Regions from separate parts of the Brevibacillus sp. FSL L8-0520 genome, predicted to be linked through region 3. Evidence: predicted binding sites of a transcription regulator. Region 3 holds the regulator's gene; each other region holds the start of a gene.
The links. The regulator LexA, encoded in region 3, represses DNA repair genes until DNA is damaged. The targets are predictions, from matches to a motif close to CGAACATATGTTCG.

Region 1 (10,425 bases), 240 kb from region 3:
ACGGTAAACTCGGTGACGGCGCTTGCCTCAATTGTCTCGCCTGTCTCTTCGTCCTCCATACCCGCAAAGAAAAATGGCTTGTAAACTCCCGGTATTTTTGGAGTAAACGTCCCCGTCGTCACGTACTGGTTGTTTTTTTGATCCAACTCAGTCTCCAATTCCTCTACAGGCTGTGATTGATCAACAGAATTAAAGAAAAACATAAACTTCGGCTCGGATACGAGTTTACCTTTATTGGGTGTATAGACAGTAAACTTGATCGGCTCGCCTACCTTATAATATTCCTTCTGCTCAATTTTAAAGATGGACTCTACAGAAGGATTCATGGGCGGCATATTGTCAACTTGGATCATTTTGCTCGCATGTCCGAACCACTTTTGCTCTCCGTCATCCATAACGATTTTGTACACGAGCTTATAAGAAGTGATTCGACTTCCCGTCGAAAAGACACCCTTTGAGACATACTGGCCGTCGACCTCTTCGGTTTTCACAGGAATATCCAGTCGTTCTCCTTTCTCACCGTAATTGTCGATGGACATCTCGACCTGGACCAAATCGCCCTTTTTCTCCGTCATGGCTATGGCTGTAATCTCTTGTTCGTAATTATATTGCTTGTAGTCTGGTGTTAAACGAAGCTGACTCTCCAGTTCACTCGCTGTTTCTTCCGCAGTTGCTGGTTGAACGCAAAAGAAGCCAAGTCCAACAGCCAACACGGCGGTCCAAACAAACATTGACCAACTGGCTTTGTTGCTTCCCGGAAACCATCTGAAGCGCTTCATACCTTACAATCCTCCTCGGCCATATGGCTTAGGTCATTTTCTTTTATTATAGCGAAACAAATCGACTTTTCATCCATTTTCCAGTTATGTAAATATACAGAGTTCACACGAGCAAAAAAAATCCTCCAGCCATTGAATCAATAGCCGGAGGCATAGTACGTGAATGGTTCTATTATATGAAAAAGGCTCGGGAATTTCCTTCGTAGGTTGCTGGCAAGTCAGGCAACATTGCCTTGGATTGGTGTTTTCTATGTAAAGAAACAGGCCCATTTTCTTGAAAAAGATCGAATCCCCTCTTCCTCTCCCCGCCCCTACCGGTTTATACTTGCCGCATATTCTTCCTTGAACTGTTTATTGTACGACGAGATCAGACTCACCTTTCGCAGCAGCTCCTTTAAGCTATGGCTGAAAAAATCCGGCTCCTTGCATCCGTCCACATGTCCGACAGCAACCGATATGGATACTCCTTCAAGCACCATTGGCCGTCCGATCTCCTCGAGATATTCCTCTACTTGCTCTTGATCCGCTAACGATATCAGCACAAATTCATCGCCAGCATACCGGCACAAATAGTCGTATTTCTCCTTGGCGAGCGCGGAAAGCCGTTGAGATAAAGTCCGAATCACGTCATCGCCAAATGGATGGCCGTATTCTTTATTGATTCGACCGAAATCGTTTATGTCCACAAAAATCAGGTGGAACGGCTGACGCTGTTTGAGGAACTCCTCTCCAATGTACTGTATATAGGGAGCCCGGTACAAGCCTGTATGCGAATCCATGAACTCAGCCAGCTTTCGCATCACTTCTTCGCGAGTCACCAGCCCCTTCATCTCTGTCTTGTCCATGACGAGAATCCGTTCAATCTGATTCTCCGTGAGCATGCGATAGGCGTCCCAAATGTCGTGATCGGGACTGATCGTGACGGGATTGGGAGTCATGGCATCTGCTACGATCCGATTGGGATGGGATGATCGGACATCCCGGGAAGTGATGATTCCCTGTACCTGGTCGTGATCGACTACAATCAGCGACCCGATCTTCCATTCATTCATTTGCTCCGCCGCATAGGAAACACTTCTTCCCGACGTAATGGTGTGAACGGAAGTAGTCATGATTTCGGAGACCTTCATGACAGATCCACCTCGCGCTGAACAGAAACAGCGATTTTCAACTCAGAGCGAAGAACCATCGAATCGCTGATCATGTTTTCTGCTTCCTCCAGAATAATGTTCATCAACACATCTCTATCCAGCATCTGCATCAGCGAATTTCGGATGAGGACAGCCTCAATTCTCGGATGATCTATCTTCACCAAAGTAAATTGCTCCGGCGAAAGCGCCTCTGCCATCCGCCTGACGGCCTCTGGCCCAATGGGGGCTTTTCTTCCTACGATTAAGAGATCCTGCATCGGCGGAACCTCGAATTCCGAGATTCGTAGAGAAAGCGTCGCTTTCCGGGAATACACGTTTCTGTCACTCATCACATATTTCCTCCAGTATGTACACTTTTCATGAATATTGATTCAGTCGTCCCGGTTTCCCGAGGTAGTAGCCCTGACCGGTTTTTACGCCGAGGCTCGCGGCGCAGCAAAAATCCTCCTCGCGCTCAATCCCTTCCAAAATAAGCTCAGCTTCATCCCGGCAGTACTCAACCAAAAGCTGTACGATTTTTTGTTTCTTTCCTGAATGGGCCAAGCCATCTGAAAAGAACTTGTCCATTTTAATAAAATCAGGGGAGATCTCGACAATCTTGCGAAAGGTTGTCGCTCCTTCTCCGACGTCATCCAGCGCGATCTTGAAGCCGATCTTTCTAAGCATGGCGATTCTTCTCGTAAACAGCGGGTTCAGCCATATTTTTCGCTCTACGATGGATTCGTTGATTTCCAGAACAATTTTGCTCAGATTGGGACGAAACCTGCTCATGATGCCATCAATAAATGCCGGAAACTGATCCTCCACGATCGTAGACGGATAAATGTTGACAAAGAGAAACTCTCTTTTTTCCTGCCTCTGCTGGGGCATGAAAAAAACAGTCAATGCCTGTGAAATAGACAGGGTATCCAATTCAAATAACTTATTCTGTTCAGTCGCCTTTTGGAACAATGCTTCAGGGCCGATAGGGGATACGCTGCGAATCAGCGCTTCATATCCTATAACCTTTTTTTCCGGAAGGTGACAAATCGGCTGGAATACGTGGTAGAATCGTCGATTTTCAATAAATTCTGCTATGCTCTCCATCGTCTTACCTTCCTTACATGTTTGATTAAAATGATCGTACCCTGCACCCTCTTCAAACGGACACGCCAGCTGGTTGTACAACCAGCCCGATCATCTATTTAGGTAAATAGACTCACTATTCACAAAGAGTCCTTTTGACAAATAGCTCCATTATCCCTAATTATTCGCTAATTTTTACCTAATTCCTTTTCTTTTTTATGTAATTTGAACTACCTGATTATTTTTTTCTGTTGGCAAGGATATTTTTATGGAGTAAACGCTTTCTTTTGAGCGCAAAAAAACCTTTCCCCAGCCGACTCTCGGTGAAGAAAGGTTCGTTCTTGTCGATTTTGTTTGGCTTGCGGTTTTATGTCGTCAGGTTTCCGCTTGCCTTGCTCTTTGTGACGATGTGATGGCCGACGGGCAACCCCCGCTGCTGCAGCTCGTCGGACGTGAAAATTTGGAGCGTCTCACTTTTGCATGGCATTGGCATCAGGCCGCCGAGAGGGCTCATCACTCGCCCGTTTGTGTCTGTCTCGATCACGACGTACAGCCCCTTGCTCTCCAACTGCTGGATAAAGTCAGTCCAGCGCTTGGCGGTCATGTGCCCCACGTGCTTCGTGAAAATGACACCCATTTCTTGTGCTAACATGTACAATCCCCTTTGGTTCCCATCAAGTTTGATCAGTTAAGACATTCTAACGATACAAGGAAACATTCCCTTCTGGCAAAATGCGTTTTGAACAATAATCTGCGAAAAAATCCGGTTTTTCCCCGCTTATCGTTTTTAAGACCCTTCCCTCGTCACCGCACACAACTTTTCACCGCGGGCCGCTGTTTTTCGCTGTTTGTCCTTGTCCTCCCTATTTTTACCGATAGGTGACCGCTTGTTTTCCCAATGCTTCCCAACTGTTCTTCAGCGCCTGGTGAGCTACTCTCCGCTGTTTTTTTACTGTCAGCGGATCGTTGACATAGGCGTAAGTCTCATCGTATCCGACCAGCAGTACGGCATGCTCGTCAAAAGGAACCACGATCTGTTTGCCGTCGCTGTCCCAGTACTCCCACTCAGTCGGCGGCGTAAAGTCTCCGGTCGCCCATATGACTACGGGATACCCTGCGGCTACACTGTCCAGCAGCGTTTCGTAGCTTTCTCCAGTCAGATTGACCGTCCGCTCCCCCATATAATGCCGAAGCAGTTCCTCCAGCGGTTTATTGTAGACGGCAAAGCCTTTTTTCTTTCCTGTCATATCCCCGACAAAGCCTTCAGCCGGATCCCCCCATTTTTTGATATCGCCATTTTGCTGAACGATCGGTTCCGGCTCCTTTTTAACTTGCCGGGCCAGTGTCATTTTATCTACGGAATGACCGGCATGCTGCAGCAGCATCGCCAAGCTCGTCACCTCGCAGCCGTTCTTTAATTCCGGATTTTGCGCGATAACGGGAATATCCAGCATCGCTTGAGCGGGTCTGGCTGTATTTGTATGCAAGGCCAGCGGTGCCGGAATCGCTGATTGTTCGCTGCTTGGGTGCTTGCTGCTTAGTCGCTCGCTGCTTGGAACAGGCTGGGATTGTTCGGTTTGCGGCGCTGCTGCACCGCATCCCGTCAGCAAAACTCCCCATGCCGTCAGAGTGGCAATGGCCGTTTGTCTCACGGAATTGATCCCCTTCGATTTTATCCACAGGATGCCCTGGAGTCGTGCAGTCCATGTACAGACTCTCTCAGGAGATCGCTTCCAACTCTACCGCAAGCAGGCTGGAAAAGGGAATCCAGACGGTCTTCTTATCCGTGTGCAGCTTTATCTTTTTTAATGCCTGATCGACGTGGGCGATTTTCCCCGCCAAACCGCAAGCACTTTTTCCATCGTAATACGTCAGCACGACACCCTGACCTGTTTGCAGTGCCTCCCAGATACGCCCGCTTATTTCAGCCATCTGCTCCTCGTCGAGCCCAGGCGGCACATAACGAAGCTCTTCCGCTTTGATCCTGATGTACATCTCACGGTGCTCCGGCAGCACAAAACGGCTTGCCACAAACAAATTATCCCGTTTGGAAACGCGCTTTTCCCTCATGTCCTTCTCTCCTCTTTGCTGACTGCGCCTTGTTCTTCCTCTCGCCTCTGAAACATTGCTCGCGGTTCATCCGCAAAGGATTTCGGCCTTGCCGTCATCCAGGAGCGGGCCAATTCCTGACACTCGGAGCGAAGCACTTCGATGGAATAGACCGCTTCCCTGACATATCCGCGATGTCGGTACTGTACCACATAGGTGCCATCCTGCCGGGTCGCCGTCAGCAAAATGCAGCCCATCTGCCGAAGCCGGCGCCGCAACTGATGATGCTCCCGCTCTGCCCAGCGGGACAGCTCCTGAAAAAACCAGTCGTACGAAATTTTGAAGGGAACGGTCCGCCCCTTTCCCATATCGACCATCGCAACCCGAAACAACAGGCCAAACAACACGTACAAGCGGACCAGTTCTTGCTCTTCCTCAGCGTCCTGCCTCTCCGTCATTTATAGTGCCCCCCGATCTTGCGAGCACGCTCACGAGCCTGCCCGGCTCCCGACATGGAAGCGGCACGCAAAATCGCATCCGCTCCGTAGCGATTGCGGATATCGTCTACAGCTCGGGCAAGTGAACGCTGCTTCTGAGTATCGGTAAAGAGGTTGAGCTGAACCACGTTGTCAGGCACCAGCTGCTCCAGACTGACGCCGACGCTGCGAACAGGGGTTTCCTGCCAGTGCCGGTCAAACAGGCGGCAGACAGCTTCGTAAAGCGTCATCGCGTCATTGGTCGGCTCCGGCAGCTTGAGCTGACGTCCAAATCCTGTCGGCACGTCAAAGTCGGCTCCCCGGCATCCAACCGATACCACCCAGCCCATCAGCTCTTTGCTGCGGGCCCTGCGGCATACCTCTTCACACAGCTCAAGCAGCACCACCTTGATGTCAGCAGCTGTATGGTAGTCGCGCGGCAGCGTCATGTGGTGACCGATCCCCTTCTGGGTATCATGCGTACGAGGCGAAACGGGCGAGTCATCCATGCCGTGCGCCGTACGCCACAGCACCTCCCCATTGACGCCCCAGCGCCGGGTCAACACAGCGGGCGAGAGCTGCGCCAGCTGCCCGATCTGGTATACGCCCATGCGATGAAAATGCCGTTTCATCCGCGAGCCTACTCCAAACAATTTTTCAATCGGCAGCTTCCAGAGCGTCTCTGCAAGCTCCTCCCGCTTCAGCCAGAAAATGCCTTCCTCCCGCTTCTTGGCGAAATTGTCGCACGCCATTTTGGCCAGCACCTTGTTTTCTCCAATACCGACCCGTGAATGTACTCCTGTTTCCAAGCGGATGCGCCGCTGGATCTCCTCTGCGATTTTCCACGGACCTCCAAACAGCCGGACACTTCCCGTCACATCCAAAAACTGCTCGTCGATGGAATACGGCTCCACCAGATCGGTAAACGACTCGAATATGCGAGTAATTTGTACAGCCACACGGATATAGGTCTCCATCCTCGGGCGAACCACGACCAGATGGCGGCACTTTTGCTGAGCCTGCCACAAGGCTTCTGCCGTGGTGACGCCGTACGACTTGGCAATCGGGCAAGCAGCGAGGACCACCCCGCTTCTTCGTTCGGGATCGCCTGCTACGACGATCGGTTTGTCGCGCAGCTTCGGCTGAGCCGCTTTTTCGATACTGGCATAAAAGCTCTGCATGTCAGCGAGAAAAATAATCCGTTTGTTGTCATGAGCCATTACAACCATCCCCTGAATAGGAACAAATGTTCCCGTTTCATTTCTGTTCTTATTATAGCAAACAGATGTTCGCTTTTATACCATGTACTTTTAAAAAAGGGCTGGAAATTGAAGGAAGTCGCCTGACAGGAGAGAAATTAGTAAGCATCAAAAGCGAAGGAACCGGTGGAGCGCCCGGATGGACATCCCGTAACGAGCAGCAAGCCGGATCAGGAGCTTCACGAGCAGAAAGGAGAAAAGGATGGACATTCGTCTGCGTCCCACTGCATTGGCAGATATACCGTATGTATACGAAACCGAACAGATGGAGGAAAACCGCGCTTACATCCTGCCGTGGGAGAGCACGCGGCATGAGCAGTCTCTCGCAAACCCGGATATCCGCCATTTGATTGTAGAAGATGCGAAGAAGGGGAACAGCGTGGGATACGTGATCCTGGCCGGACTGGCCAATCCGCACGCGAGTATCGAATTCATGCGGATTACCATCTCCGAAAAAAGAAAAGGATACGGGCGCAAGGTGCTGCAGGAGATCAAAAGGCTGGCTTTTGACGAGTGGGGGGCCAACCGCCTCTGGCTGGACGTCAAGGAGGAAAATCGACGAGCGCTTCAGCTCTACCTGTCGGAAGGCTTTATCATGGAGGGAAAATTGCGGGAGTGTCTCAAAACGAACGATCGGTACGAATCGCTGATTGTCCTCTCCATGCTGGCACGCGAGTACAAAAGCTGGACGCAAACTTGACTGAACGGAGTTATACGCCAAAAGCAAAGATAATGGTGCAAAAGATGAAGGTGCAAGGAAACGCAAGCCGGGAAGAAAAGGAAAGTGGAGACTCTCGTGCTTGCAAAATGCTTGCCGGGTGGTGGAATTAGCGAATATAGCACCATCCGCTAATTCCACTTGCCGACCGTTTTTCTCGTCTTGCAGAATTCAAGCTGGTCTTCACATAAGAGGTGCGCTGTCTACCAAACTGTCTCCATCTGGGAAAGGCTTTCCTGCTCAGTGCGGCTGAAGGTCGCCGCTGCTCAGCAAGTACAGCCACTGACCGTCAGCGCTTGCACCGATAAAGCTGATTCCGAAGGAGAGGTCTGTGATCAACGTGTCCGTCTTTCGCTGGTCAGCGTCAAAAGCCATAATGTCCATCGCGACCGCGTGCCCTTCCGCGTTCTCTTTATGTCTCGCAAACAAATACCGGTGACTGTTTGGGAGCCACAACCCTTCTCCCTGGAAATCCATCAGGTGCTCCTTTCCTTTAAACAGCCCCGCATTCCAATACATCTGATACATCCCGTCATCGGTTTGCGTATAGCCAGCCCAAGCATCTCTCGGAACAGGCGGGTTCCACGCGCTGACCTTTTCCGTCTTCCAGTCATAGCGGTAACGCAATTGGTCGAAGGAACTACGGCTCTGCCGCATCGCAAAAGTGAACTGCCGCCCGTCATCATCAAAGGAAATGGGGATGACATCTCCGTACATTTCATCGATAGGCACAAAGCCTTTCAGCGCACCGGTCAACCGCTGCTTTTCTCCGGTTTCCAGATTCAGCAGCAGCAGGTCCAGATTTTGCTCCTGGTCTTTGGGCCCAACAGCCATGATCAGCTTTTTTCGGTCATGGCTAAAGTCGGCTCCGTGAACGAATTCCCCTATCTCGACGGGAACCGCAGTTTCACTGACAGGCATGTTTTGCCCCTCTTGCGGTGCCGCATAAAAAAAGCCGCGCCGGTCGGCAACAAATGCGCCTTCCCCCCGGTAACTGGTGGTCAGCTCCACTGGATAGCGAGTCAGCTCGTTCGTCTGCCTGTCATAGATCCCGTACAGGAGGGGATGCCGCGCGTCGCATTCGCAATATTCCGTATACCGCCTCAAGAGCAGATATCGCTGCTCAGGGTCGAGAAAAGAGTCGCTATGATACGAGCCGGGATACCCGCTGATCTGCTCCCGCACCTTTCCATCCAGGCTCACCTTCCACAATTGGTTGGGAGCAAGAACAACAGCCAGGAAGCCAGGGGGTTCCGACAGAACATGGCCGCTGGCGGTGCGTGCGCCTTTTACATCCAATACATACTCCTTTATTCCGTCTTCCGGCTGTACTCTCGTCCTGGGTGTCGCCCGGAGGTGAAGCTGTTTATCATGGACCCAACGGAACTCCAGGTCGGGCTCGATAAACCATTCCTCGGCAGACGCCTTCTCTTTTATCCGCGATTCAATCGCTTCTACCACACTGCTTCGGTCCATCGCCTGACGAAAGAACAACGTAAATGTCTGCGGTCCACTACCAACCGGAGTCCTGATCGGAGATTGCAGTACCGGCTCCTCATCCAGTCGGATCACAACATCTGCTTTCATCGATGCATAGTCAAACGGAATCTCTGCTGGATTCCACTCGGCGGAGGAAGGCGTTGGCGGATGCCCGGAGGAGGAATTCGGGGTTGTCCCCGGAGTTGTACTCCCAGGTGGCGCTTGTGATTCCGGCTGTTGATTTCCGCCGCTGCCGGATGGCGGTGTGCCTGTGCTTGCGGCAGGAACACATCCGGTTAAAAGCAATGTGCCTGCGAGAAGCAGCGCGAATGCCTGTAAGCGTTTCATCTGAACCATGATTTCGCTCCTTTGACTTCTTAACAATATTTCCCTGTAAGACGTAGGAAAGCGTGTTTCGTTTCAGCCATACGGCCGGGACTGGTGGGAATTACAGCGGAATTGGCTTGAGTTGGCAGCATCACAACTCATCTAGCATCACAACTCATCTTATGCTGTCCCGCTTGTTTGATCCTTCGATAAACAAAGTTCATTCCAACAAAAAACGCCCTTCCGAGTCCATTCACTCGAAAAGGCGCAGTCGTCTAGCTGCCTTCTGTCCGGGACGTTTTGGCTGACGACGATCAATCAAAGACGATCCCGTCCAAAACACCTTCCCGCTTCAGATAACTGCGAAGCCAGACGTATTCCTTGTTTTTCCAAAACTCTTCCTTCTCTACCAAAGCAGCCGTCTCCTGGCGAGCCACTTCCAATGCCTTGAAATCGCTCATCAGATCGGCCACCTTAAATTCAGGCAAGCCGCTTTGCTTTGTCCCGAAAAAGTCGCCGGGACCGCGCAGTTCCAAATCGCGGCGCGACAGTTCGAAACCGTCTGTCGTTTCGCACATAACGCGCATCCGCTCTTTTCCGATCTCCGATTTGGGATCGGCGATCAGCACGCAGTACGATTGCTCCGAGCCGCGGCCAACACGGCCTCTGAGCTGATGCAGTTGGGCAAGCCCAAACCGCTCCGCATCATAAATGATCATGAATGTCGCGTTTGGGACGTTTACCCCTACCTCTACCACGGTCGTCGAAACCAGCACCGCATACTCCCCGGAAAGAAAGGCCTGCATCACCGCATCCTTTTCCTTTGCTGGCAGGCGCCCGTGCATAAGACCGACCCCGTACTCAGGAAATACCTGCGAGAGCTGAGCATGAACGTCAATCGCATTTTGCACGTCCAGCTTTTCCGACTCCTCGATCAACGGGCAGATGACATACGCCTGCCTGCCTTTCACGAGTTCCTCTCGCATTTGCTCCAGCACCTGGTGAAACTGCTCATGCTTTTTCCACGTAGTCTCGATCGGCTTGCGCCCCGCCGGCATCTGGTCGATCGTGGAGACATCCATGTCACCGAAGGCGGAAATCGCCAGCGTGCGCGGGATCGGT
Region 2 (10,425 bases), 1.7 Mb from region 3:
GAGTAGCAGAGCCGCTCACGGTCGTCTGCGTCCGCGACGATATTCCGATTGAGACAGTGACGAGTCAAATCATGGAGAAGAACGGAGTCAAGGTGGGAGTCATCAGCCTGACGCAATTCTCCTCCGACACATCCAAGCATTTTACGGATCAGTTGACTGATCTGGAGAAAAAGGGAATCGGCGGTTTGATCATTGACGTCCGCGGAAATCCTGGCGGCTATTTGCTGGCTGTGAAGGAAATCGGCGAAACGTTGATACCAAACAAGGGCAAGATCGTCGAAATTGAATACGGTTCTGCCAACAAACAGCGCGAAGAGTATTTTTCCAAGACAGACGCTGCCAAGCCGTACCCGATCGCGGTCCTGATCAACGGCGGCAGCGCGAGCGCGTCGGAGATTCTTGCCGGAGCGATGAGCGAAAGCGGAGGCTACAAGCTCGTCGGGGAGAAATCCTTTGGCAAAGGAACCGTCCAAAGTACGATGGAAATGGCCGACAAGAGCCAGTTGAAGCTGACCATCGCCAAGTGGCTGACGCCAAAAGGCAATTGGATTCACGAAAAAGGCATCGAACCTGACGTGAAAGTAGAGCAGCCTGCGTACTTCAACGCGACTCAATTGCCGACAGACAAAGTGCTTTCTAGGGACATGGCGGGCAGCGATGTCAAGAACCTGCAGTTGATCCTGACCGGGCTGAAGCTCTCTCCGGGCCGTGACGACGGTTACTTTGACGAGAAGACGGAGCAGGCCGTGAAGAAATTCCAGACTGCCCACAAGCTGCCGGCGACCGGAAAGGTTGATCAGGCGACGCGGACAGCGATGGAAGACAGTCTGCGTGAAGAAATACGCAAACCGGAAAATGACCTTCAACTGCAAAAGGCGCTCGAAGTAGTTGCTCAGCAGAACAAGGCAAAATAATCCAGGCGGAAAAGGCAGGGAATCTCCTGCCTTCCGTAGAAATGGTTACCACGGCTATGAATGGCCGTGGTTTCTTTTTTGACTGAAGCTGACAAGAAGAGTGCTGCGATGACGTTGCCAATAGCTTGGCACCGTCACGTTTTCGAAAGCTGTTTATGCGAGGTGAGGCATATGGCGTTGCAAGGTGATGTTCTATCGGTGCTGGCCGGGTTTGGCGGTTTTCTTTTTAACCCTGTTTTTTACGTGTTTCTGCTGTTTATTTATTTGCACTACCGGCGCCAGATGCTGCTGGAAAGACAACTGTTTGCCGTTCGCATTCAATTCCCCCTCCAGCAGACGATTCGCTCTCTCGGCATGGGCATCGTGGGAGGATTGCTGATTTCTCTTTTGGCGGCCGTACTTGGGGTTGCCGTACAAATACAGGATCTCTGGCTGCTGTGGGGCTTTGCGGCAGTTTTGGCCCTAATCCGGCTGCGCTTTCTCTGTTTTGCCTATGGTGCAGGGCTGTTGACGCTTTTTCACGCAGTTGCCAAGGTCTTTCCAGACGTCTCTTCCGTACCCGGGATCGGGCTGCTCTGGGGCATGCTCGTCCAGGCTAAGCCGGTGCCGCTTTTGGCGCTCGTAGCCATCATGCACTTGATTGAGGCCTTTCTGGTCCGTTGGAACAGGGGGCGGGATGCGTCGCCGTTATTCGTGGAGGGACAGCGTGGACGGATTGTCGGGGCTTATCTGCTGCACTCGTTTTGGGTGACGCCGCTTGCGCTGTTCGTGCCTGTAGAGGCGGGAAGCTTTAGCGGATCGCTGTATCCGGGCTGGCCGTTTTTTGCCCCCGGCGCTGCATCCTTTGCGTTGCTGCTGCTCCCTTCGGTCACCGGTTTTTCTGCTTTGACGCAGACGGAGACGCCAGCTCAGCGGGCGGGGCAAATATCCAGGCAATTGGCGCTGTATGCGGTTGTGCTGCTCGGATTGACTGCGCTGGCAGCATTGTGGATGCCGCTGATCCTTCTGGCTGCAGTGTTTGCACTCATCGGCCACGAAGGTCTATTCTGGCTGAGCCAGTGGCAGGAGCGGCAAAAGGCTCCATATTTTATCCAATCCACGCGGGGAATCAAGGTAATGGCAGTTCTTCCGGGGACTCCCGCAGAGGAGATCGGGATCAGGCCGGGAGAAATTATCGTCAAGGTAAATGGCGTATCCGTGCGAAACAAAGAGGATTTGTACCCTGCCTTGCAAGTCAATCCCGCCTTCTGCAAGATGGAAGTGCTCACCCTGGATGGCGAGGTCAAATTCGTCCAGTGCGCCGTATACGCCGGCAACCACCATCAGTTGGGGATTATCGTGGTGCCGGATGCAAATACGAGAGTGTTTGTCGATATGCAGCAAGCAAGCGTTGTTCAACTAGTGAAGCAGAAGCTGGAAAAGATCAATCTCGGAGCGTAAAGGCAGCTTCCAAGGGAAGGCTTATTATCCAACAAAAAAAGCGCGGGAAAAGGCTCTGCGCTTTTTCTATTGGGAGAAAGCAAAAGTGAGCAGACTTCCCGGTTTTTTTATACACTCGCTTTGTAACAAGACAGCCCCTTCACGCGTCTTTTTAGAATAGTGGATAAAGGGGGATACAATCTGCATGAACCGATATAGAAAACATGCGCTGCGCTTATGCGCCGGAACTGTCATAACAGCCAGTCTGCTTTCATTCCCGTTCGCCTCTCCAGGCCAAGCGTCAGCAGCAAAAGCGGCGGCAGCGGTCACTCCTGTACCGGTAGCGATATCCAAGGGGATTCAAAATGTAACCCGGCTGATTCCTGAGCTGCGAAACGGCTCAGTCGTTTACGATGGTCCGGTTGACGGTCCCGGCGTCAGCGGCGATCGAGTCTCGTTTATCATGGCAGGAAATAAAGATGGGGAGCCGCAAGATCAGGCGATATTTGACAGTCAATCAGGAAATCTGCTGGTGCTGGAGCTGAAGCCGTCGGGTGCTTCAACCCACCAAACAGGGCTGCTGACCGAGGAGGTCGTCAGGTCGAGGGCTGCCGCCTTTCTGTATGGCCTTCATCCTTTTGGAAAATCATACGAAGCACGAGACGTCACCCGTCAGGACGGAACTCGCCAAGGCGGAATTCGCCAAGACGAAATGGATCAAGACGGTACGTTTACGGTTCGGTTTGTCCGCAAGCATAACCAAGTAGCGCTGAATGATGCGTACGACTGTTTGGTCACGGTCGATGCGACAGGGCGGATCATTGGCTTTCGCACGCTCAACGGTGCCCTTTATGAACCGATCGATCACAAGGAAATGCCGTCGCCGCAGCGCGTGCTGTCAATGACCACGGCTCACCAGCGCTTTGCAGAAAGCAAGCCGCTGGAGCTGATGTACATGCTGCCGGACCAAGCTGCGCCAGTGTCAGAAGCAGAAGCTCGCCAACCTCAGGCTAGGCTGGTTTATGCCATCAAGGGAGGAATCGTGGAAGGCCCGCATACCGGCAGTGCCATCGATGCCTTTACGGGAAAACGAATGCAGGCCCCTCAGAAAAAGCCGCAAATGGTCTCCTTAGCAGGAAAAGGCCGCTACGCCGCTTTGAAGACTGAGGCGGAGGTAAAAGCATTCGCCAAGGAAATCGCCCGCGCAGACGTAGATAAATGGCCGTTGTCGGTTATTTCAAAGAACATGGAAAACGGAGAACAGCACCGTATCTATATCTGGGGGATGTTTGCCAAAGATGTCGCTGATCAGGAGAAGCCGTACCACCTGGGGAATTTTCCGGACGATGCAAAGGGAGAGAACAGATATCATCTGCTCGTAGAGGTTGAGGCCAAGACGGGCAAGCTGATCAGCATGAAACAAAACGATGGGACGTCTCCCCGGAAAAAAACAGACAAGAGCAGAGATCTCAAATCAGCTCTCTCCTTGATCGAAAAGCTGCTGCCAGCAGGAACTCGGCAGTTCCGGGTTGTTGATGCGGGGAACGAAGAACGGAGCATTTGGCTGGCAGATCCGGTGGTTGGGGGACTGCCTGTGGCAAAAAGCGGGCAAACCGCAGAAGAAGGAGCATACGTCGTTGAGGTCAATCCTTTGGACGGCTCCATCCGCGAGCTGAGAACAGAACCTTACGATCAGGTGAAATTTCCCGAGCGGACCCAAGCCATCTCCGAACAGGCAGCTTTAAATGCCCTGCTGCAAGCATATCCGCTGGAGCTTGTGTATGTGAAGCAGCAGTCAAAGCGGGAGGACAAACCGGAGTGGAAGCTGGTGTATGATCTGTCGTTCCGACAATCGCGTGCCCACTGCTTCTGTGGACCGGACCTCCGGGTGGATACGACCGTATACGTTGACGCTTTGACCGGAAAAGTAATCGTGGATGAATAAAAGCAGGGTGCACAAAAGGAAAAGCCGTTCGGAAATGGAATCCGAACGGCTTTTGGCTTGTTGCTTGCAACGGTTCGCTGATGCGTTTGCTAGCATCCACAGTTTGCTTGCATCCACACAATAATCTGTTTACGCATATGCCTGCGCTTCGTACCCGATGATTTGGTTCAGCTTTACCTTCTTGTCGTCGTCGAGAACGAATTCGATCAGGCCATTTTTCATGCTGACCGCTTTGATCACACCTGTGAGCTCGCTGGTCGATGCCGTTCCGTCTGGTTGGGTGGACGAGTCCGTATAGGTGATTGTATAGCCGATCATCTGGGCATATTGGAGGGTATTGTCCATTCGCGCATTGTCCGGCTTGACCGACATGCCCTTGATGTTTTCCAGCTTGATCGAGGTTCCGTTGTCCAGCTGGAATTGCACGGCATTGTCCTTCATCGTGAATCCGACAATGACTCCGTTTTTGACTTCATCGACGGAAGTGACGTCGTCCGTGGTGTCAGGGTTTCCATCCTTGTCCACCTGCTTCGACTCCGTATAGGACACTTCTTTTCCGATCATCTCGGCGTACTTCAGGCTGTTGTCCAGACTGTTTCCGGACAAGCCTTTCGATTCCAGACCCTCGATCCATTCGCGGGGGACTGGCGTTTGTTCGCCCTGGATGCGGAAGTAGATTTTTCCTTGATCGAGGTATACGGCGTCGATGACTCCCGATTTTTTCTCATGGGTCACTTCGCCCGTCATTTCGTCCTTTTTCTGCATGTCGTAGCTGGCTGTTCTGCCGACCAGCGCTTCGTATTCCCGCAGGGTCAGCATGCTGTTGTTGGACTGCTCCATCAGGCTGGCCATCTTGGTCAGCTTCTCAACCATGGTCATCATGCTCGTTTGCTGCAGGAATTGCGAATTGTCCATCGGAGAGAGCGGGTCCTGCTGTTTCAACTGCTCCAGCATCAGCTTCATAAAGGCATTCTGGTCCAGCTCGGTGGAAAACTCCTTTTTGCCTTTATAGCTCAAATGGGGCTGTATGTGAGTGCTGTTATTGACGGTGTTTGTATCTGACATGGCTGTCCTCCCTGTCTCTGACGGGTACTTCAGTACGTTCACATTCTTCTTTACAATGTATCGGTAAAATCTGCTTGAGAGTAAAGACAAACATTTGTTCGAATTTGCGGCTTATTTTTTGAATGATTGTGTTATAATGGAAATGAGATGTGACAAGGAGATGAACGAGGGAATGGACCGTTTTGAATTGGTATCGGAGTTTCAGCCGTCCGGAGACCAGCCGACAGCCATTGCCGGACTGGTGGAGGGTGTGCTCGCCGGAAAGCGGCACCAGACATTGCTGGGCGCGACCGGTACGGGAAAGACCTTTACGATTGCTCAGGTAATTGCCCAGGTAAACAAGCCGACGCTGGTAATGGCCCACAACAAGACGTTGGCTGCCCAGCTTTGTGCCGAGTTCAAGGAGTTTTTCCCGAACAACGCGGTGGAATACTTCGTCAGCTACTACGATTACTATCAACCGGAAGCGTACATTCCCCAATCGGATACGTATATCGAAAAAGATTCCAGCATCAACGACGAGATCGACAAGTTGCGCCACTCCGCGACCAGCGCGTTGTTTGAGCGGCGTGACGTGATTATCGTGGCGTCGGTGTCGTGCATTTACGGCTTGGGTTCGCCCGAGGAATACAGAGAGCTGCTGCTGTCGCTTCGGGTCGGGATGGAAAAAAGCCGCGACGAAATCCTTCATCGCCTGGTGGACATCCAGTACGACCGCAACGATATCAACTTCGTTCGCGGGACGTTCCGCGTACGGGGAGACGTCGTGGAAATCTTCCCGGCTTCGCAAAGCGAGCAGGCGATCCGCGTCGAGTTTTTCGGCGATGAAATCGAACGGATCACAGAGATTGATGTCCTGACCGGGGAAATCCTCGGGCAGCGCGATCATGTAGCGATTTTCCCAGCTTCCCACTACGTAACGCGCGAAGAAAAAATGAAGCGCGCCGTCCAAAGCATCGAGATGGAGCTGGAGGCGAGGCTCGCGGAGTTTCGCGCGGCAGGCAAGCTGCTGGAAGCGCAGCGTCTGGAGCAGCGCACCCGCTACGACATCGAGATGATGATGGAGATGGGCTTCTGCTCCGGGATTGAAAACTACTCCCGCCATCTGACCGGCTTGCCGGAAGGACACGCGCCGTATACACTGATCGATTATTTTCCCGACGACTTTCTCGTCGTTATGGACGAGTCGCATATGACCCTGCCCCAGGTACGTGCCATGTACAACGGTGACCGGGCACGCAAGGATGTTCTCGTAGAGCACGGCTTCCGTCTGCCGTCAGCGAGAGACAACAGACCGCTGAAATTCGAGGAATTCGAAGCGAAGCTGAAGCAGGCGATCTACATTTCCGCGACCCCGGGTCCCTACGAGCTTGAGCACTGTCCGGAAGTCGTCCAACAGGTTATTCGCCCGACGGGTCTGGTGGACCCGACTGTGACCGTCCGCCCGATCAAGGGGCAAATCGACGATCTGATCGGCGAGATTCAGGCCACCATCGCCAAGGACGAACGGGTTTTGGTGACGACCTTGACGAAAAAGATGGCGGAAGATCTGACCGATTACCTGAAGGATATCGGCATCAAGGTTCGCTATTTGCACTCCGACATCAAGACGATCGAGCGGATGCAAATTTTGCGTTCCTTGCGTCTGGGGGAATTTGACGTGCTGATCGGGATCAACCTGCTGCGGGAGGGGCTCGACTTGCCGGAAGTTTCGCTCGTCGCCATCCTCGACGCGGACAAAGAGGGCTTCCTGCGCAACGAGCGCTCCCTGATCCAGACGATCGGACGCGCTGCCCGGAACGCCGAGGGACGCGTCATCATGTACGCCGACCGAATAACCGATTCGATGAAGGCGGCGATCAGCGAGACGGAACGGCGCCGCAAAATCCAGACAGAATACAACGAAAAGAACGGAATTACCCCGCAAACGGTCAAGAAGGCTGTCCGCGAAGTCATCGAAGCGACCAAGGTAGCGGAAGAGAAGGCAGATTACCTGCCGCATGCCGACTTTAAAAAGATGCCGAAGAAGGATCGCATCCAGGTGATTGAGCGAATGGAAGAAGAAATGAAGGAAGCGGCGCGCAACCTCATGTTTGAGCGAGCAGCCGAATTGCGTGATTTGATTCTTGAGCTGAAGGCAGAGCTCTAAGGAGAGGGAATTGCATGCCATTGGAACATATTGTGGTGAAAGGTGCCCGTGCCCACAACCTGAAAAACGTCGATGTCGTCATTCCTCGCGACAAGTTTGTCGTGCTGACGGGGTTGTCGGGATCAGGGAAGTCATCGCTTGCATTTGATACGATTTACGCCGAAGGACAGCGGCGGTATGTGGAGTCGCTGTCCGCCTATGCCCGTCAATTTCTCGGGCAGATGGACAAGCCGGACGTCGACTCCATCGAAGGCTTGTCCCCTGCCATTTCGATCGACCAGAAGACGACGAGCCGCAACCCGCGATCTACAGTAGGGACTGTTACCGAGATTTACGATTACCTGCGCCTTTTGTACGCGCGCATCGGGAGAGCGATCTGTCCCGAACACGGCATCGAGATTCAGTCCCAGACGGTTGAGCAGATGGTCGACCGCGTGATGGAGTACCCTGAGCGTACCCGGCTGCAAATCTTGGCCCCGATGGTTCAGGGACGCAAAGGAGAGCACGTCAAGCTCCTGGAGGACATCCGCAAGCAGGGCTTTGTCCGCGTGCGGGTAGATGGCGAGATTCGCGATTTGTCCGAGGAGATCAAGCTGGAGAAAAACAAAAAGCACAGCATTGAGGTCGTCGTGGACCGGATTGTCGTCAAGCCGGACGTTCAGGCGCGGCTGGCCGATTCGCTGGAGACCGCGCTTCGTCTGGCCGATGGAAAGGTGATCGTCGATGTCATGGAGCAGGAAGAGCTGTTGTTCAGTGAAAAGCACTCCTGCCCGATCTGCGGATTTTCCATCGGCGAGCTGGAGCCGCGCATGTTTTCGTTCAACAGCCCATTCGGCGCCTGCCCGGAGTGCGATGGTCTGGGCGTCAAACTGGAAGTGGACCCGGACATGGTTGTACCCGACGTCACCAAGTCGCTTGCCGACGGTGCCATCGGAGCCTGGGAGCCGAAGTCCTCGACGTACTATCAGCAGCTTCTGGAGTCCGCTTGCCGTCATTTTGACATTCGGATGGACATTCCGTACGAGGAGCTTCCAGAGGAGCACAAGCAAATCCTGATGTACGGCAGCCAGGGAGAAAAAATCCAGTTCCGCTACGAAAACGAGTTTGGCCAGGTCAGAGAGGCGACCGTTCCTTTCGAGGGAGTCGTGATCAATTTGCAGCGCCGCCATCTGGAGACCAGCTCCGACTATATTCGCGAACAAATCGAAGGCTTCATGAGCCAGAAGCATTGTCCTGTCTGCAAAGGACATCGCCTTCGTCAGGAAAGTCTGGCCGTCCGGGTGGGCGGTCGCAGCATTTCCGAACTGACCGATTTGTCCATCACCGACGCGTACGAGTTTATCGACACACTGGATCTGACTGAGAAGGAAATGAAGATCGCCAACCTGATCGTCAAGGAAATCAAGGCGCGCCTCAACTTCCTGATCGACGTCGGACTGGACTACCTGACGCTGAGCCGTGCGGCGGGAACCCTTTCCGGAGGGGAGGCGCAGCGCATCCGGCTTGCTACCCAGATCGGTTCCAGTCTGATGGGCGTTCTCTATATCCTGGACGAGCCGAGCATCGGTCTCCATCAGCGCGACAACGCCCGCCTGATCAAGACGCTGGAGCATATGACCAAGCTGGGCAATACGCTGATCGTCGTAGAGCACGACGAGGATACGATGATGGCTTGCGACTACATCATCGACATTGGACCAGGTGCCGGTATTCACGGCGGCAAAGTCATCGCTGCAGGTACACCGCAGGAAGTGATGGAGAACCCCGATTCTTTGACGGGCGCTTACTTGAGCGGACGCAAGTTCATTCCGGTTCCGATGGAGCGCCGCAAGCCAAACGGCAAATGGCTAACCATCGAGGGAGCAAAGGAAAACAACCTGAAAAACGTCACCGTGAAAATTCCGCTCGGCCTGTTTGTCGCTGTCACAGGCGTTTCCGGTTCTGGAAAGAGCACGTTGATCAACGAGATTTTGCACAAGGCGCTGGCACGCGAGCTCAACCGGGCCAAGGCAAAGCCGGGCGAGCACCGTCGGATCACGGGTCTGGAGCACCTCGACAAGGTGATCGATATCGACCAGTCGCCGATCGGACGCACGCCGCGATCCAACCCTGCCACGTATACCGGCGTGTTTGACGATATCCGCGACCTGTTTGCCTCGACCAACGAAGCGAAGGTCCGCGGCTACAAAAAGGGCCGCTTCAGCTTCAACGTAAAGGGCGGCCGCTGCGAAGCGTGCAGCGGTGACGGGATCATCAAGATTGAAATGCATTTCCTGCCCGACGTCTACGTACCCTGCGAGGTTTGCCACGGCAAGCGCTACAATCGGGAGACGCTGGAAGTGAAGTACAAAGGGAAAAGCATTGCCGACGTCCTGGAAATGACGATTGAGGATTCGCTGGAGTACTTCCGCAACCTGCCGAGGATCGAGCGGAAGCTGCAAACCTTGCTCGACGTGGGGCTGGGCTACATGAAGCTGGGACAGCCGGCCACTACGCTCTCGGGCGGGGAAGCGCAGCGCGTCAAGCTGGCGTCGGAGTTGTACCGCCGCAGCTCCGGCCGTACCCTTTATATCCTGGATGAACCGACGACCGGGCTGCACACTGACGATATTGACCGCTTGCTGAAAGTGCTTCAGCGGTTGGTGGAAAACGGGGATACGGTGCTGGTAATCGAGCACAACCTGGACGTTATCAAGACAGTGGATCACATCATCGATTTGGGACCTGAAGGCGGTACCCGCGGCGGACAAATCGTAGGGACGGGAACGCCTGAGGAGTTGGCGGAGGTACAGGGCTCTTACACGGGCCAGTTCCTGAAGCCCATCCTGGCACGCGACCGCGCTCGTACAGTCGCAAGATGGGAGGAGCTCGTCTCCAAGTAAGCGCAACTGACATGAGCGGGAGTGCTTGTGAGTATAATGGACTATAGGTGC
Region 3 (10,425 bases):
TGCAAAAACCATAAACCTCTTTGACATCATCGAGTCCTGATAATTGTAGATCAAATAGGAGAGCCGGTGCAGCGCAATCGTCGTCTTGCCGCTTCCGGCCACCCCTTGAACGACAACCGGGCGATCCTTGTCTGCTCGAATAATGTCATTCTGCTCCGACTGGATCGTCGCTACGATATCCTTCAATCTGCTGTCGTTCGTCTGATTCAGGTTGGCTGCCAGGAACTCATCGATGTACCCTTCCTGCAAAAATTCATCCGGATGGCCAACTTCGCGATGAATCGTCTCTTTGAGCGCTCCATCGTATATCCCTGTAATCTTCCCGTCCTCAATGGCAAAATTTCGCTTCAGGCGGACTTCGCCTCGCACAATCTCCCTGCCGCTGCGGAAGTACGCATCCTTGCTCTCGCCGCTGTAATATAAACTGGCAATGGGAGCACGCCAGTCAACGACAATTGAATCGAATGTGTCGCTCCGAACGATGCCCCTCTTTCCTATGTATACGCTGTCCAACTCGTATGTCTCGTCTTTCAGGAAGTCCACTCGTCCAAAATACGGCTTTTCCAGTCCTTGGTCCTCAAGGTAGCGAAGCTCTTTTCCTTTTTTGTAGTTGACGACCTGTTTCACATAATCGTCCGTAATCTCTTTAACCTCTTTCCGAAGAGTGTCCACTTCCTTTTGGATAATAGAGCGTGTTTCATCGAGTCTCTTCTGTTCATGCTCGTAGTCCGGGTGCTGTACAGTCATTTATATCCTCCTTTCCAAATTGTCAGGTTCAGCATCGCAAGGAGAAGTCCGGTTTTATTTCCACATGGTTTCCGGGCACGGGCTCTTCTTTGTTTCCTCGTAGCCTTCCAATGCCCTCTTCTTTGATTTGATGTTGCTTCCGGATTGGCTCTCTTTTGTTCTCGTTGACGCCTGCCCGTCTTATCCCGCTATATCTTGCCTGTTTACCACACTTGTCTGCCGATCCAGATCCCTGAACCGCAAGCAAGAAGGCCGGCCAAAACACTGGCGCCTGCATAGAACAGCCCTCTGCCGATCTGCCCATCTCCGATGAAGCTTACCACCTCAAGCGAAAAGGTAGAGAACGTAGTAAATCCCCCCATCAGCCCGGTTGTAAACAGAAGGTACATCTCCAAAGACATCAATCCTTTTTCCTTTCCCCACGCATAGAGCAGTCCGATGAGAAAAGAACCGGAGACATTGGCCAGCCATGTCCCCGCCGGCAATCCGGGTTGGTTCATTGCGAGACCGAGACCATAGCGTAGCAATGAACCGACGGCTCCTCCTACGGCAACAGCCAGCCATGCCATCATGGCAATCCCCCCTTCTCTCCTTTTTTGTATGGAACAAAAAGACATCCAGGCAAAAAGCATGGATGTCTTCTTTTTATGTCAAATGGTGCGTTTTAGTGTTTGGGGTTGTTATCCTCGAGGTCTTCCACGTAGCGGATCGATTCGAGATTGGAGCGAAGCGACATTTTCACAGCATCAATGTATTTTTGCCGCAGTTTTTTCTGTTCCTGTTTTTCCTCTTCAGTCAACCCGGCTTCACGAGATTTTTTGGCCAACTCGTTGATCCGTTTGATTTCCGCGTCTGATACCAAAGCCGTTTCCCCTCGCTTTCAATGAATGCCGCTCTATTATATCACATCTCGGCAACGAAGCAAGGGAAAGCTGCAGCTTGTCAATTCCCGACAGGAATTTGAATCGATTGGCCTGGATAAATAATGGCACTTTCCAGCTTGTTCAATTTTTGAATCGCATATACCATATCGCGAACATCCATTTTCGGGTCACTCTTGTAGGTGACCGCCAGCTCCCACAAGCTGTCTCCCGGTTGGACGACGATTTCCTTTACTGGTTGGATCATTTGAGCTTGTTGTACCGTATGATCCCCAGAAGCGAACACTAGTTCTGTCAAAGTGTAAAAAAAGAGAGTGAAAGCGGCAAAAAACAGAATGGCCTGTCCACGCGTAATGCCAAAACGAGCAGTTTTTCTTTCTTCTTTGGCGAAGCGATTAGATACAGTCATTGTACTCATTATTTCATCCCCCTGCAAACGTACGTTCTATCTTCTTGTTCTCATCATAATGCGAACACTTGTTCATGTCAAGAAAAAAACGAACTTATGTTTGTCGAACGCAGGATCCCATGGTATAATATAGAAAACATGTTCGAGAAGATAGAGGTGTGGTCTATGTCCAAGCTATCCAATAGACAGCAAGCCATCATCGATTTCATCCGCAAAGAAGTAAGGGACAAGGGTTATCCCCCATCTGTCCGTGAAATCGGGGAGGCTGTCGGTCTGGCATCCAGTTCAACTGTTCACGGCCATCTGGCCAGGTTGGAAAAAAAGGGGCTCATCCGCCGCGATCCTACCAAGCCCCGCGCGATTGAGCTGCTGAAAGAAGAGGAGCGCTTTCAAGACGACTTTGACGTATCTGTTGTACGCGTACCGGTGATCGGAAAGGTGACTGCGGGTCAGCCGATCACTGCTGTCGAGCAGGTGGAGGATTACTTCCCACTCCCTGACAGCATCGTGACATCGGACAAGGTGTACATGCTGCGCGTGTCCGGAGACAGTATGATCGAGGCTGGCATCCTGGATGGAGACTACGTGATCGTTCGCCAGCAGAATGTGGCCAATAACGGTGATATCGTCGTCGCCATGACTGAAGAGGACGAGGCAACCGTGAAGCGTTTCTTCAAGGAAAAGAACCATTTCCGGCTGCAGCCTGAAAACGCGACATTGGAGCCGATTATTCTGGATTCTGTAACGATTCTGGGGAAAGTGATTGGCGTGTACCGCTTGATTCACTAGAATAAGAGATTTCGTTGCTTGGATGAGCCATGCCTTATGGCGGACTCTTTGAAAAACGCAATCGACTACGACAAGCTTTCCTTTTCCACCCTGACAGCAAAAAAGGCGTTCGCGATTGCCTCGCGGACGCCTCTTCTTTTCATTTCCTTCGATTCTTTGATCGGTCCTTCTCCTACGAATCCCACTTACAGTGCGACAAAGAACCAGATGATCATCACTACCTGAAGAACAACTTTTACGACCACACTGCCCAAAAAACCGATGAGCGAACCCACTCCCGCTTTAACAGCCCGTTCAAACGGCTGCTTTTGGATCAGCATTTCCACCAGAACGACCAGCACGAACGGCATGATCAGCATGCCAAATGGGGGGAACAAAATCACCCCGAGCAAAATCCCCAGTGCAGCTGCCCACGATGACGCTTTGGAGCCCCCGTACTTCTTGACAAAGTACATGTTGGTGAGTAAATCCGCACCGTAGAGAAGAACACTTAAGACCGCCATTCCCCACCAGAAGGAGGCCGGAAGTCCGGCACCCGGATCAGCAATAAAAAAGTGATACAGCAAGAATCCGCCCCACAATAAAATCGTATCAGGAATGACCGGCAAAAAGATTCCGGCAATACTGAGGATAAACAAGGCCGCTATCACGATCCACAACAAGATCTCCATCCATTGACACTCCCTTCTGTATAGGGTATACGATAAAGTGCGGTTTTCGTTTCCATCGACTCGCTACATTTTGACAGAAACCTGTATATACTCGGTTCTTCTGCGAGTCGTAAAGCCAAACGTCGAATCGGAACATAGATGGTCTCGTCCCTCATTGTTCCCCTGCAGAGTTGCAAATAAAAGAAAGATAATCTGAAAGGACAGAAAATGGCTATGCATTCTCAAACGAAGCGAGATTGGTTTGACCCTTCCTACCTGAAAAAAGGAACCCCTCGGCAGCGGGAAGCCTGGGCAGTCCTCGACAGCTTGGGAATCTTTGATGGGCTCAAAGAGTATCAACCGGTTCTGTGCGGAACGATCCCCCTCGATATTGATGTTGAGGACAGCGATCTTGATTTGATCTGTACGACAGCCGACCTGGATCGGTTTGGCCATGTGTTGAAAGAAAAATACGGGCATTTGGACCATTTCACACAAGACCGCCGAGAAATCCGCAACATCCCTACGGCGACTGCTTCCTTTTGGTATCGCGGTTTTCAATTGGAGTGTTTTGCTCAACCGATTCCTGTCACAGAGCAAAACGCCTACCGGCATATGATGATCGAAGCACGGCTGCTCCAGCTGTCTGGGCAAGAAGCAGCAAAAGAGATTCGGGCTTTGAAAGAACGGGGGCTGAAAACGGAGCCTGCTTTCGCTCTGTATTACGGGATTGTCGGAGATGATCCTTATCAGGCTTTACTTGAATTGGAAAGATATTCGAATGAACAGCTTAAGCAAGTGATGGCAAATAAACCGACCTAAACGCCGGCCGTAAACCGGAAATACGAATAATGGTAAACTCAGACAACTTGTGTGTCCTTATGCGGGCATAAAATTAAGATGACTTCTGGATACTTCGGAAGTCATCTTTTTTGGATTGCTAGATTTGTCGTTTTACCTTTTATTGGTTAGATTTCAGTTGAAGACGGCAAATCATGATTTTTTTTAAGAGACTGATATAAAATGTACACGAATCCAACATAAATGGGAAGCCAAACGGGTTCAAAGAATCCTGGAACTCGATAATCAGTAATTACAATTTTGTTTGGCCCAAAATCCAATTGTTGAATTAGATCTGAGATCATAAAAATAAAAACCCAAATCATCATCATTGTCGACAACACAATGGAAATCGCAATTTTTTTAATAATATCACCTCGTTATTATCAATAATCATTTCTTAAACGGACTTCAGAAAAGAAATGATCATTTTTGTAAAAACCCGAGTTAGTGTGCATACGCTGGGTTAAGTCCGCATTTCATTAAACCCAACCCTCAAATAATATGTTAATAATTTTTTATTTAACCATTAATATACACATCTGTAAACATATTTTAGGTATTTTGTTCTAAATTTTGCATTGTAAAGGGGGTTTATCTTTATTAGCAGCATCCCATCCAACTTTAGTCAAATAAATTCATAAAAAAAGCCTTAAAGTTAATAGGAAAGCAAGTTTCCCATCTACTTTAAGGCGTATCTAACTTATAAAGCTGAAACCTAGTTAAGATTAAACTAAACAAGTTTTGTTTCTTTTTAGGGTCCAAAGAAATACAAATACTCTTTCCCCTAAATATTAATACGTATTCATATACTGCTCGCGCTCCCACTCCGTTACACGGGTGCGGAACATATCCCACTCGATTTCCTTCGCGTCGACGAAGTGCATCAGTGCGTGTTCGCCAAGCGCTTCGCAGATGACCGGATCGGCCTTCAGGCATTCGATCGCGTCCTTCAAGGTAGCCGGCAAGCTGGCGATGCCCGCTGCTTCACGCTCAGCCTCGTTCATGATGTAGATATTGCGATCGACAGCCGGCGGCAGCTCAAGCTTGTTCTTGATTCCGTCAAGACCTGCTTTCAGCATCACGGCGAGAGCCAGATATGGGTTGGCGGCAGGGTCCGGGTTGCGAACCTCAATCCGGGTGCTCATACCGCGAGATGCCGGAATCCGTACAAGCGGAGAGCGGTTTTTCGCCGACCATGCTACATAGCAAGGAGCTTCATAGCCCGGTACGAGGCGCTTGTAGGAGTTCACCAGCGGATTGGTGATGGCGGCAAAACCGCGGGCGTGCTTCAGAATACCGGCCAAGTATTGCTTCGCCGTTTTGCTCAGGCCGAGGGTATCCTTGTCGTCAAAAAATGCGTTTTTCTCCCCGATGAAGAGAGACTGGTGGGTGTGCATGCCGGAGCCGGCGACACCATACATCGGCTTGGGCATGAACGTTGCGTGCAATCCGTGCTTGCGTGCGATCGTTTTCACCACCAGTTTAAACGTGAGAATCTGGTCCGCAGCTTGGATGGCATCTGCGTATTTGAAGTCGACTTCGTGTTGGCCAGGCGCAGTTTCGTGATGGGATGCTTCCACCTCAAATCCCATTCTCTCCAGCGTGAGAACGATGTCACGGCGGCAGTTTTCACCCAGATCGAGCGGAGCGAAATCAAAGTATCCGCCCTGGTCGTTCAAATCCAAGGTCGGCTCGCCTTTGTCATCCATCTTGAACAGGAAGAACTCCGGCTCCGGTCCGACGTTGAAGTTCGTGTAGCCCATCTCTTCGGCTTCTTTCAGCGCCCGTTTCAGGATGTAGCGAGGGTCCCCTTCAAACGGAGTTCCATCTGGATTGTAAATGTCACAGATCAGGCGAGCGACATTTCCATGCTCATTCCCCCACGGGAAAATGACCCATGTATCGAGATCCGGCACCAGATACATGTCGGATTCCTCGATGCGGACAAAGCCTTCGATCGAAGAACCGTCGAACATCATCTTGTTGTCCAGAGCTTTGGGCAATTGGGAGATCGGAATCTCGACGTTTTTAATGATCCCCATCAGATCAGTGAACTGCAGGCGAATGTAGTTTACATTCTCTTCTTTGGCCAAACGAAAGATGTCTTCTTTGGTGTACTTGCTCACGTTTCTCTCCTCCTATAGTCGTATGCATGTATCAGTGGAAGAAGCGGGAAAGCTCTCCACGTATCAACGCATGCTCGCTTGGGCGATTTGCGTTGCTGAAAAATATTTGTTGTTTGAGGAGCTGATGAAGCTCTTGCTCGGTAAGTTCCTTCCGCTTGGCCTCCGAACTGACGGTAATTTCCGTCTGCTCCGGAACAGGGTCTTGCAGCTGAAGCACCTGTTTGATTCCGGCAATGTTCAGTCCTTTTTCAATCAAGGCCTTCACTTCCAGCAAGCGGTCGACATCATTAAAAGAAAAAAGCCGCTGCTTTCCTTCTGTACGTGCAGGCTGTATCAGTCCGTTCTGCTCATAGTAACGGATCTGCCGCGCAGTCAGATCAGTCAGCTTCATGACGATACCAATGGGAAACAGCGCCATGTTTCGACGAAGGTCATCACTCATGACTTGTCCCTCCTTTGAAATCATTCCTTGCTTGCTATTGTATGATTCAAAAGCAACTCTGTCAACGGATGTCAGAAAAGATTACACAAAAAAGTAATAAAAAAGCGACAAGCCGCTGTTTGTGCTTATCGCCTCATAAACAACTCCGATTGATCTTTGCTAGTCTCTTCCGGGAATATCGAGCAAGCCCTTTTCCAGCAGGCCGTCAAGCGCTGTCAGGATGCCCACCTTCACATGGGAGTACGTAAGTCCGCCCTGAACAAACCCGAGGTAAGGGGGACGAATCGGTCCGTCTGCAGAAAACTCGATACTGGCTCCCTGAATAAACGTCCCGGCCGCCATAATGACCGGATCGGCATAGCCCGGCATCTCACTGGGGTAAGGCGTAACATGGGAATCGACAGGCGCTGCCTTCTGGATTCCCTGACAGAAAGCAATCAGCCGTTCGGCACTCCCAAACTCGACAGACTGGATCAAATCCGTACGAGGATCGTTCCATAGCGGGTTCGTCCGAAAGCCCAGGCGCTCAAGCAAAGCCGAGGAAAAGACCGCGCCCTTCAACGCCTCGCCTACCACGTGCGGCGCGAGGAAGAAGCCTTGGAACATTTCCAGCAGGGAGTACAGCGATGCCCCTCCTTCGGCTCCAATCCCGGGGGCCGCCATGCGGTAGGAAGCTCTCTTGACCAATTCCTTCTTGCCGACGATATAGCCGCCGGTTTTGACCAAGCCGCCTCCGGGGTTCTTGATCAGCGAGCCTGCCATGATGTCTGCTCCGACCTGGAGCGGCTCCAGCTCCTCCGTGAATTCCCCATAGCAATTGTCCACGAAGACGATCAGTTCGGGATTGATCTCTTTGACAAACTGAATCATCTCTTTCAGCTTGGCAATCGTAAAGGACGGACGGTCTGCGTAGCCGCGAGATCTCTGGATACCGATTACCTTTGTTTTCGGAGTGATGGCTGCCGCTACTGCGGGAAAGTCGATCTCTCCGGTAGGAGCAAGCGGCACATACTGGTACCCGATGCCGTACTCCCTTAGCGAGCCTTGCCCCTCTCCGCGGACGCCCACCACTTCCTCCAGCGTATCGTATGGCTTTCCGGTAATGTAAAGAAGGTCGTCACCGGGGCGCAGCAAACCAAAAAGAGAAATAGCGATCGCATGTGTCCCAGAAATGATATGAGGGCGTACAAGCGCATCCTCTCCACCGAACACATCCGCATAAATCGACTCCAGCGCCGCCCGACCGGAATCATCGTATCCATACCCGGTCGAGGGCGCAAAATGAAATTCATTCACTTCATGCTTTTGAAAGGAACGCAGCACTTTCAACTGATTATAGTCGACCAGGGCAGCGATCTCTTGATGCCGCCCTGTGATCATTTGTTCTACTTCTTCTACGATGGGGCGCAGACGCTCCCCGTGGGCAAATAAGGAAAACATGTGCTACTTACCAACTCTCTTCTTCAGTCTCTGGTTTTTCCAGGAGAAAAGGAGCAATCCTTCCGTAGATGGGATGATCTCTGTTCACTCTGACAGAAATCCGATAGGAGGAATCCGCTTCGTCAAATTCCTGTTCCATCTCTACCCCTTCCCTGTGCAAAAGCGACAGGATGTCGCCGCGCTCTGCCGGGACGATCAAGGTATAGCGATCAAACGAGGAGTAGACGTAGCCTTCAATCCGCTTAAGCAATTCGGCGCGGTCCTCCTGCCGAATTGCCGAGATCAAAATCGAGTCTTCCACCTTCGGCAGGTATGTTCCCTCCATAATCAAATCCGCTTTGTTGTAGACAACGAGCTGCGGGATGTCATCTGCTTTCAGCTCCCGCAGAATGCGATATACGACCTCCATATGAATCTCCAGGTCAGGATGATGCGCGTCGACCACATGCAGGATCAGATCCGCTTCTTTCACACCTTCCAGCGTAGAACGAAAAGCAGCAACAAGGGAAGTCGGCAAATCCTGGATGAAACCGACCGTATCAGTCAGGAGCACCTCAAGCCCGCTCGGCAAGGTAAGCTGGCGGGTAGTCGGGTCCAATGTCGCGAACAGCTTGTCTTCTTGGAGCGTTTCCGCCGAAGTCAGTTGGTTCAACAGCGTCGATTTGCCCGCATTTGTATAGCCGACCAATGCGATTTGAAACACATTGTTCTTTTTGCGGCGCTCCCGATGCAATTGACGGGTGCGAACCAGCTCTGACAGCTGCTGCTTCAGCTCGCTGATTCGCCGCCTGATGTGCCTGCGGTCGCTTTCCAGCTTGGTTTCCCCAGGGCCGCGCGTTCCGATACCGCCGCCAAGGCGGGAAAGCTGCTTGCCTTGACCGGCAAGGCGCGGCAGCAGGTAATTGTACTGTGCCAGCTCCACCTGGATTTTCCCTTCCCGCGAGTGCGCCCTCCCGGCAAAAATATCGAGAATCAACTGCGTCCGGTCAATCACCTTGCAGTCAAACGCGGTATCGAGGTTGCGCGTTTGGCTGGGTGAAAGCTCGTCATTGAAAATGATGACATCCACGTCCAGCTCTTCCGCACGATGAGCGATTTCCTGTATTTTTCCGCTTCCCAAATACCAGGCGTTGTCAATGCGTTCGCGATTCTGCGTGATGACATCCAGCACCTCTACATCGGCAGTCCTGGCGAGCTCATGCAGCTCCTCCATCGACAAGCGGGAGCGTTCCATATCGCGATTATCCAAAAAACAGCCAACTAAAATGGCTGTTTCCTTCGTCTTGATTCCACCTTCCAAGGAATCACGTCCTTTCTTTCCCCTATCATACCACATTTTACTCCTGCCGCTAGGAAGCGGACCAGACAAAATCCTCCGGCAACAACGTCATGACGTCATCCTTGGTCGGCTCTGCCACCGTCATCAGGCGGACAGCCTGCTTGCGGATCGCCTGCTCGATGGCATTGCGTACATACCGGGCGTTGCTAAAATTGGTTTCAAAAAGGTCGAGGCGAATGCGGTTCAAGTGCAGCCTCAATTTTTCCCTGGCGCCTGTAGAAAGCCTGTATTCTTTTCCCTCGACCATTGTCTCGGCAATTTTAATCAGTTCGTCTACGGTATAATCGGCAAATTGTAGCTGAATGGGGTACCGGGAGGGCAGACCGGGGTTCAGCTCCAAAAAGGCATCCATCTCGTCTGTGTAGCCTGCCAGTATACAGATGAAATCGTTGCTGTAATCCTCCAGTGCCTTCGTGAGACAATCAATGGCCTCTTTGCCGAAATCCTTTTCTCCGCCTCGCGCGAGCGAATACGCTTCATCGATAAAAAGGATACCGCCGATCGCTTTTTTGACGAGCTCTCTCGTCTTTTGCGCCGTGTGCCCGATAAACTCCCCGACCAGGTCGGCGCGTTCTACTTCGATCAAATGTCCTTTGCTCAATATCCCCATTTCCCGGAAGATTTTGCCGAATATACGGGCGACGGTCGTCTTTCCGGTGCCAGGGTTCCCTTTGAATACCATGTGATACACTTGTTTTTCCAGCTTCAGGCCGTGTCTTTCCCGCTCCTTGTTGATCCGAAGCAGCGCGTGAATCTCGT

Region 1: the regulator LexA is predicted to act here: its motif matches at 6,799-6,812, upstream of NSQ24_RS16360 (DNA polymerase IV).
Region 2: the regulator LexA is predicted to act here: its motif matches at 5,431-5,444, upstream of uvrB (excinuclease ABC subunit UvrB).

What each region holds. Positions count from the first base shown of each region.
Region 1 covers NZ_CP150171.1:3,275,008-3,285,432, forward strand. The annotation lists gene NSQ24_RS16320 (hypothetical protein) at 1-779, opposite strand, end outside; gene NSQ24_RS16325 (GGDEF domain-containing protein) at 1,091-1,909, opposite strand; gene NSQ24_RS16330 (hypothetical protein) at 1,906-2,259, opposite strand; gene NSQ24_RS16335 (EAL domain-containing protein) at 2,288-3,016, opposite strand; gene NSQ24_RS16340 (hypothetical protein) at 3,363-3,647, opposite strand; gene NSQ24_RS16345 (C39 family peptidase) at 3,865-4,647, opposite strand; gene NSQ24_RS16350 (YolD-like family protein) at 4,715-5,065, opposite strand; gene NSQ24_RS16355 (hypothetical protein) at 5,062-5,502, opposite strand; gene NSQ24_RS16360 (DNA polymerase IV) at 5,499-6,740, opposite strand; gene NSQ24_RS16365 (GNAT family protein) at 6,982-7,479, shown strand; gene NSQ24_RS16370 (hypothetical protein) at 7,738-9,333, opposite strand; gene recG (ATP-dependent DNA helicase RecG) at 9,618-10,425, opposite strand, start outside.
Region 2 covers NZ_CP150171.1:4,783,446-4,793,870, reverse strand. The annotation lists gene NSQ24_RS23490 (S41 family peptidase) at 1-914, shown strand, start outside; gene NSQ24_RS23485 (PDZ domain-containing protein) at 1,086-2,354, shown strand; gene NSQ24_RS23480 (hypothetical protein) at 2,539-4,278, shown strand; gene NSQ24_RS23475 (flagellar hook capping FlgD N-terminal domain-containing protein) at 4,408-5,343, opposite strand; gene uvrB (excinuclease ABC subunit UvrB) at 5,516-7,492, shown strand; gene uvrA (excinuclease ABC subunit UvrA) at 7,507-10,374, shown strand.
Region 3 covers NZ_CP150171.1:3,037,075-3,047,499, forward strand. The annotation lists gene NSQ24_RS15155 (UvrD-helicase domain-containing protein) at 1-747, opposite strand, end outside; gene crcB (fluoride efflux transporter CrcB) at 951-1,319, opposite strand; gene NSQ24_RS15165 (DUF896 domain-containing protein) at 1,412-1,609, opposite strand; gene NSQ24_RS15170 (LysM peptidoglycan-binding domain-containing protein) at 1,690-2,046, opposite strand; gene lexA (transcriptional repressor LexA) at 2,203-2,826, shown strand; gene NSQ24_RS15180 (DUF456 family protein) at 3,012-3,497, opposite strand; gene NSQ24_RS15185 (DUF4269 domain-containing protein) at 3,705-4,298, shown strand; gene glnA (type I glutamate--ammonia ligase) at 5,111-6,445, opposite strand; gene NSQ24_RS15195 (MerR family transcriptional regulator) at 6,477-6,887, opposite strand; gene NSQ24_RS15200 (methionine gamma-lyase family protein) at 7,047-8,327, opposite strand; gene hflX (GTPase HflX) at 8,335-9,627, opposite strand; gene NSQ24_RS15210 (AAA family ATPase) at 9,677-10,425, opposite strand, start outside.